Linked DNA regions of Actinoplanes teichomyceticus ATCC 31121. The protein of the gene in region 2 interacts with the protein of the main gene of each other region in a pairwise test. Links are inferred from orthologs where the notes say so. Each region holds a gene or a part of one and is shown on either strand. Other genes may lie near its edges.

Region 1 (3,342 bases), 870 kb from region 2 along the record:
TACTGGGCGGTCACCGGGGCGAACTCGGCGGGCGGCGCGGCGGCCACGGGCCCGGCGGCGGGCACGGCGGAGAGCGCGCCGGCGACCGCAAGCGCGACGGCCGGCACGGCGATGCGTCGCCGAAGCGGAGATGTCATGACGTTCGATCCCTCGATCGGGTTGGACGGTCGGGCAACTCGATCAGACTGGAGGATCGGCCGGGTCGGCGCCACCACTTCGAGGTGACAAGTCGATTGCTGATCGCCGATGCGGCGCCGCCCGCGGTGCGACGTCGTGTCGGAGGGTCGGCATACACTGGCTCCCGCGATGCGACCTTCCTTTGAATCCTCCGACGACGCCCTGTTCGCGCTGCCCACCGCGGCCCCGCCGGCCGCGGCGCCGGCCCCGCAGGTGCCCCGGCCGGCGCCGCACGCGGCTCGCCGGGCCGACCCCGGCGCACTGCTCGACGGGCTGAACGGGCCCCAGCGCGACGCGGTGACGCACGCCGGCTCGCCGCTGCTGATCGTGGCCGGCGCGGGCTCCGGCAAGACCCGGGTGCTGACCCACCGGATCGCCTACCTGCTGGCCGCGCGGGACGTGCACCCCGGCGAGATCATGGCGATCACGTTCACCAACAAGGCGGCCGGTGAGATGAAGGAGCGGGTGGCCCAGCTGGTCGGCCCGCGCGCCCGGTTGATGTGGGTCTCGACGTTCCACTCGGCCTGCGTCCGGATCCTGCGGGCCGAGCACGAGCACGCCGGGCTGAAGAGCACGTTCTCGATCTACGACGCGGACGACTCGCGCCGGCTGATGCAGATGGTCGCCCGCGAGCTCGATCTCGACCCGAAGCGGTACACCGCCCGTGGCCTGGCCGCCCAGGTGTCCAACCTGAAGAACGAGCTGGTCGACCCGGAGGAGTTCAAGGGCCGGGCGAACGGGCCGAACGAGCGGGCCGTCGCCGAGGCGTACGAGCTGTATCAGCGTCGTCTGCGGGAGGCGCACGCGCTGGACTTCGATGACATCATCATGGCCACGGTGCACCTGTTCCAGTCGCACCCGCTGGTCGCCCAGGCCTACCGGCGCCGCTTCCGGCACGTGCTGGTCGACGAGTACCAGGACACCAACCACGCGCAGTACACGCTGATCCGCGAGCTGGTCGGCCGCGACGACGAGGACCCGTCCGAGCTGTGCGTGGTCGGTGACGCGGACCAGTCGATCTACGCGTTCCGCGGCGCGACGATCCGCAACATCCTGGAGTTCGAGCGGGACTACCCGGACGCCCGGACGATCCTGCTGGAGCAGAACTACCGCTCCACCCAGACCATCCTCTCCGCGGCCAACGCGGTGATCGACCGGAACACCTCGCGCAAGCCCAAGCGCCTGTGGAGCGACCAGGGGACCGGCGAGCAGATCGTCGGGTACGTCGCCGACACCGAGCACGCCGAGGCGGACTGGGTGGCCCGGGAGATCGACCGGCTCTGCGACAACCACGGCGTGCGCCCCGGCGACGTGGCCGTCTTCTACCGCACCAACAACCAGTCCCGGGTGTTCGAGGAGGTGTTCATCCGGGTCGGCCTGCCGTACAAGGTGGTCGGCGGGGTGCGCTTCTACGAGCGCAAGGAGGTGCGCGACGCGCTGGCGTACCTGCGGGCGGTGGTGAACGAGGACGACACGGTCAGCGTCCGCCGGGTGCTCAACACCCCGAAACGGGGGATCGGCGACCGGGCCGAGGCCTGCGTCGAGGCGCTCGCCGGCCGGGACCGGATCTCGTTCGGCCAGGCGCTGCGGCACGCGCGGAACGCTCCGGGCATCTCCACCCGCGCGGCCAACAGCATCGCCGACTTCGTGCGGCTGCTCGACGACCTGCGCGAGATGGCGACGGTCGCCGCGCCGGAGGAGGTGCTGGAGGCGGTGCTGCAGCGCTCCGGCCTGCTCAGCGAGCTGGAGGAGAGCCTCGATCCGCAGGACCAGGGCCGGGTGGAGAACCTGCAGGAGCTGGTCAGCGTGGCCCGGGAGTACACCGAACGGGTGGAGTCGCAGGCCGCCGCGGCCGAGACCGCGGACCCGGAGGCGCCGGCGGCCACCCTGGCCGGGTTCCTGGAGCAGGTGGCGCTGGTCGCCGACGCCGACCAGATCCCCAGCGACGACCCGGAGCACCAGGGCGTGGTGACGCTGATGACCCTGCACACCGCGAAGGGCCTGGAGTTCCCCGTGGTGTTCCTGACCGGGCTGGAGGACGGCGTCTTCCCGCACATGCGGGCGCTCGGTGACAACACCGAGCTGGAGGAGGAGCGCCGCCTGGCGTACGTCGGGATCACCCGGGCCCGGCAGCGGCTCTACCTCTCCCGGGCGGTGACCCGCTCGGCGTGGGGCCAGCCGCAGTACAACCCGCCGTCCCGGTTCACCGACGAGCTGCCGTCCGAGCTGGTGCGCTGGGAGCGCACCGGCGGGTCGTACACGTCGTGGTCCGGCACCGGCGGCGGGGTGGGCGGCCGTGGTGGCGGTGACCGTCAGCGCGGCGGCGGCTTCGCCGGCGGCACGCCCAAGGCGCAACGCATCGCCGAGCGGCTCGGCATCGACGCCAGCCGGCTGGCCACCGCCAGCGAGCTCAAACAGGCCCCGAAGGTGGAGGTCGGCGACCGGGTCAACCACCAGAGGTACGGCCTGGGCCGGGTCGTCGCCGTCGAGGGGCACGGGCCCGGCGCCCGCGCCCAGATCGACTTCGGCGACCAGGTGATGTGGCTGATCCTGCGGCACGCCCCGATCGAGAAGCTCTAGGCGCCGTCCGGTACGGCGGCGCAGCCGGGGATGCCCACCCCGTGCCGCCGCAGCCACGCGGTCGGCTCCACCGGGTTCTTGTAGTGCCCCTGGTGCACCTCGAAATGCAGGTGTGGGCCGGTCGAGTGCCCGGTCGAGCCCTCGTCGCCGATGTGCTGCCCGGCGCGCACCACGTCGCCGGCGGCCACGGCGATCCGCGACAGGTGGCCGTAGTGGGTGAGCCAGCCGTTGCCGTGGTCGATCAGCACGGCGTTGCCGTACCCCTGCGCCGTGCCGGCCTGGACCACCGTCCCGGCGCCGGCCGCGACGATCGGGGCGCCGTCCGCGGCGGCCAGGTCGACGCCGGCGTGCAGCCGGCCCCAGCGCTGCCCGAAGCAGGAGGTGACCCGGCCCGCGGGCAGCGGGTCCACCCAGTCGGCCCCGCCCAGCGCGGTGGTGGTCACCGCGGTGGTGGTCACCGGAGCGGGCTTCGGCCGGCGTTGCACCGGGTCCGCCGGGATGCCGTGGTTCTCGGCAGAGGCCGGCCGCCGGGGATGCGTCTTGGCGGGCGCCCCGTCGCCGGCCGGCGGGACGATCGGCAGGGCG
Region 2 (3,240 bases):
CGACTCGATCTTCGGCTGCTGCGGGGCGGGCGCCGGCTTCGACTCGGCGGCCGGCGCGGGCTTGGCCTCGGCGGCGGGCGCCGGCTTCGACTCGGCGGCCGGGGCGGGTGCCGGCTGGGACTCGGCGGCCGGCGCGGCCGCCGCGGAGCCGACGATGGCCAGCTCGGCGCCGACCTCGGCCGTCTCGTCCTCGGCGACCTTGATCTCCAGCAGCGTGCCGGCCACCGGCGACGGGATCTCGGTGTCGACCTTGTCGGTGGAGACCTCGAGCAGCGGCTCGTCCAGCTCGACGGCGTCGCCGACCTGCTTGAGCCAGCGGGTGACGGTGCCCTCGGTGACGCTCTCGCCGAGCGCCGGCATCTTCACCGCGGTGCCGTCGGCGGAACCGCCGGCCGGGGCCGAGGCGGCCTGCGGCGCGGGGGCCTCCGCCTCGACCGGCTTCTCGGTCGACGGCGTGGTCGGCGCCGGCGGCTCCGGCTCGGCCTGCGCCTGCTGGGCCGGGGCGGGAGCGGCCGAACCGGCGTCCTCGCCGTCCCCGGCGATGACGGCCAGCTCGCTGCCGACCTCCGCGGTCTCGTCCTCGCCGACCACGATGCGGGAGAGCACGCCCGCGGCGGGCGACGGAATCTCCGTGTCGACCTTGTCGGTGGAGACCTCGAGCAGCGGCTCGTCGATCTCGACGCGCTCGCCCTCCTGCTTGAGCCAACGCGTGACGGTGCCCTCGGTGACGCTCTCACCCAGCCGCGGCATGGTTACCGATACCGGCATTTTTCCCCAAACTCCTTAACGCTTCGAACGATCGAATCAGCTGTGCGCGTGCAGCGGCTTGCCCGCGAGCGCGAGGAAGGCCTCGCCCAGCGCCTCGTTCTGCGTCGGGTGGGCGTGTACGAGCTGGGCGACCTCCTCCGGGAAGGCCTCCCAGTTGTAGATCAGCTGGGCCTCGCCGACCAGCTCGCCCATCCGGGCGCCGACCATGTGGACGCCGACCACCGGGCCGTCGTTCACGCGGACGAGCTTGACGAAGCCCGCGGTCTTGAGGATCTGGCTCTTGCCGTTGCCGCCCAGGTTGTAGTTGTACGAGGACACCTTGTCGGCGCCGTACTTCTCCTTGGCCTTGGCCTCGGTCAGGCCGACCGACGCGATCTCCGGGTCGGAGTAGGTGACCCGCGGGATGCCGGCCTCGTCGATCACCGCCGGGTTCCGTCCGGCGATCTCCTCGGCCACGAAGATGCCCTGCTGGAACCCGCGGTGCGCGAGCTGCAGGCCGGGCACGATGTCACCGACGGCGTAGATGTTGCCGACCCCGGTGTGCAGGCGCTCGTTGGTGATCACGAAGCCGCGGTCCAGGGTGATGCCCTGCTCCTCGTACCCCAGGTTGGCGGTCGTCGGGCCACGGCCGACCGCGACCAGCAGGACCTCCGCCTCCAGGACGTCGCCGCCGGCGATGGTGACCCGCACGCCGTTCTCGGTCTTCTCGACCTTCTCGAACGGCTTGCCGACCTTGAAGTTGATCTTCCGCTTGCGGAAGGCGCGCTCGACGGTCTTCGAGATCTCCTCGTCCTCCGCGGCGACCAGCCGGGGGAGGGCCTCGACGATGGTCACGTCGGCGCCGAACGACTTCCAGACACTGGCGAACTCGACGCCGATCACGCCGCCGCCCAGCACGATCGCGGAGCTCGGCACCCGGTCCAGCTTCAGGGCGTGCTCGCTGGTGATCACCCGCTGGCCGTCCACGTCCAGGCCGGGCAGGGTCCGCGAGTAGGAGCCGGTCGCCAGGATCACGTTGCGGCCGGTGTAGCGCTGCCCGTCCACCTCGACGGTGTCCCGGCTGACCAGCTTGCCGGCGCCGGCCACCACGGTGATGTTCTTGTTGTGGCCCAGCAGGCCCTGCAGGCCCTTGTACAGACGGCCGACGACGCCGTCCTTGTACGCGTTCACCCCGGCCATGTCGACACCGACCAGATTGGCCTTGATGCCGAACTGCTCGCTCTCCCGGGTCTGGTCGGCGATCTCCGCCGCGTGCAGCAGCGCCTTGGTCGGGATGCAGCCCCGGTGCAGGCAGGTGCCACCGACCTCGGCCTTGTCGATCAGCGCTACGGAGAGGTTCAGTTCGGCGGCGCGCAGCGCGGCCGCGTACCCGCCGCTGCCTGCGCCGAGAATGACGATGTCGAAGGTTCCGCCGTTCGGCTGGCTCACGTTGACTCCAGTGGTCGAGTCGTCGCCATGTGGGTCACACAATGGAAACGGTCACAGTCCCGTCTCGGACATCTTGTCACTTCAAGACCCGGTCAATGCAGTCAGGTGCCCCACGACACGTCGGCCCGTCGTACCCTTGCGGGATCCAGGACGAGGAGGGGCAGTGGCTTGGTTTCGGCGGCGCCCGCGATCCAGTGGACCCGGCGGGCGCCCGGTTGATCAGGCCGATCTGGACCATCTTACGCAATTCATCCGCACCCGCCGGGGTGTCGAGGCGTTCGTCGAGCCGCGGACCACGGTGACCGAGACCACCGTGTTGCTTGTCGCACACGACGGGGAGTGGACCCGGCGGCGGATCGGGTCGCCGGAGATCGCCCGCCGGTTCGCGCACCAGCTCTCGCTGCCCATCTACGACGTCCGGCTGCTCGGCTACCCGCAACGGATGCGCGACTACAACGCCCGGCAGAAGCGCCGCCCGGCCTGACCCGGCCGGGCGGCGCCACACCCGCGGCTAACCCGCCAGCTCGTCGACCACGCGCAGCAGGGTGCGGATCGGCACCCCGGTCCCGCCCTTGGTCCAGTACCCGGTCGGCTCGCCGGAGTGGTACGCCGGCCCGGCGATGTCGATGTGCGCCCACTCCACCCCCGGCTCGACGAACTCGCGCAGGAACACGCCGCCCTGCAGCATGTGCCCGGCCCGGTCGAGGCTGGAGTTGGTCTGGCAGATGTCGGCGATCTCCGATTCCATGCCCTTGCGCACGTCGTCCGGCAGCGGCATCGGCCAGCCCGGCTCGCCGACCGCGTCCCCGGCGGCCTGCACCAGCGCGGTCGCCGCCTCCGAGCCCATCAGCCCGGCGATCCGCTTGCCCAGCGAGATCACCTGGCCGCCGGTCAGGGTGGAGGTCTCGAACAGGTAGTCGGCGCCGTCCGCGCAGGCCCGGGCCATCGCGTCGCCGAGCACCATCCGGCCCTCGGCGTCGGTGTTGAACACCTCGACCCGCTTGCCGTTGAACATGGTGACCACGTCACCCGGCCGGTACGCCG

Evidence for each region.
Region 1: the proteins of lpdA (region 2) and pcrA interact in binary tests that used the Escherichia coli proteins (3 or more experiments, as listed by UniProt). The link is inferred for Actinoplanes teichomyceticus ATCC 31121 from one-to-one orthologs.

Annotation. Positions count from the first base shown.
Region 1 is NZ_CP023865.1:748,274-751,615, forward strand. What follows is about bases 1-3,031. They hold pcrA (DNA helicase PcrA), read left to right. Parts: upstream 1-306; coding sequence 307-2,757; downstream 2,758-3,031. Other genes in these bases: ACTEI_RS03495 (bifunctional metallophosphatase/5'-nucleotidase), read right to left, coding at 1-137; ACTEI_RS03505 (M23 family metallopeptidase), read right to left, coding at 2,754-3,031. In the rest of the region: more of ACTEI_RS03505, read right to left, coding at 3,032-3,342. UniProt on the Escherichia coli protein: A helicase with DNA-dependent ATPase activity. Unwinds DNA duplexes with 3'-5' polarity. Translocates on single-stranded DNA with 3'-5' polarity. Initiates unwinding more efficiently from a nicked substrate than double-stranded DNA.
Region 2 is NZ_CP023865.1:1,617,843-1,621,082, forward strand. The notes cover bases 1-2,929. They hold lpdA (dihydrolipoyl dehydrogenase), read right to left. Parts: upstream 2,197-2,929; coding sequence 805-2,196; downstream 1-804. Other genes in these bases: sucB (2-oxoglutarate dehydrogenase, E2 component, dihydrolipoamide succinyltransferase), read right to left, coding at 1-768; ACTEI_RS07405 (hypothetical protein), read left to right, coding at 2,360-2,680; ACTEI_RS07410 (leucyl aminopeptidase), read right to left, coding at 2,708-2,929. In the rest of the region: more of ACTEI_RS07410, read right to left, coding at 2,930-3,240. UniProt on the Escherichia coli protein: Lipoamide dehydrogenase is a component of the glycine cleavage system as well as of the alpha-ketoacid dehydrogenase complexes.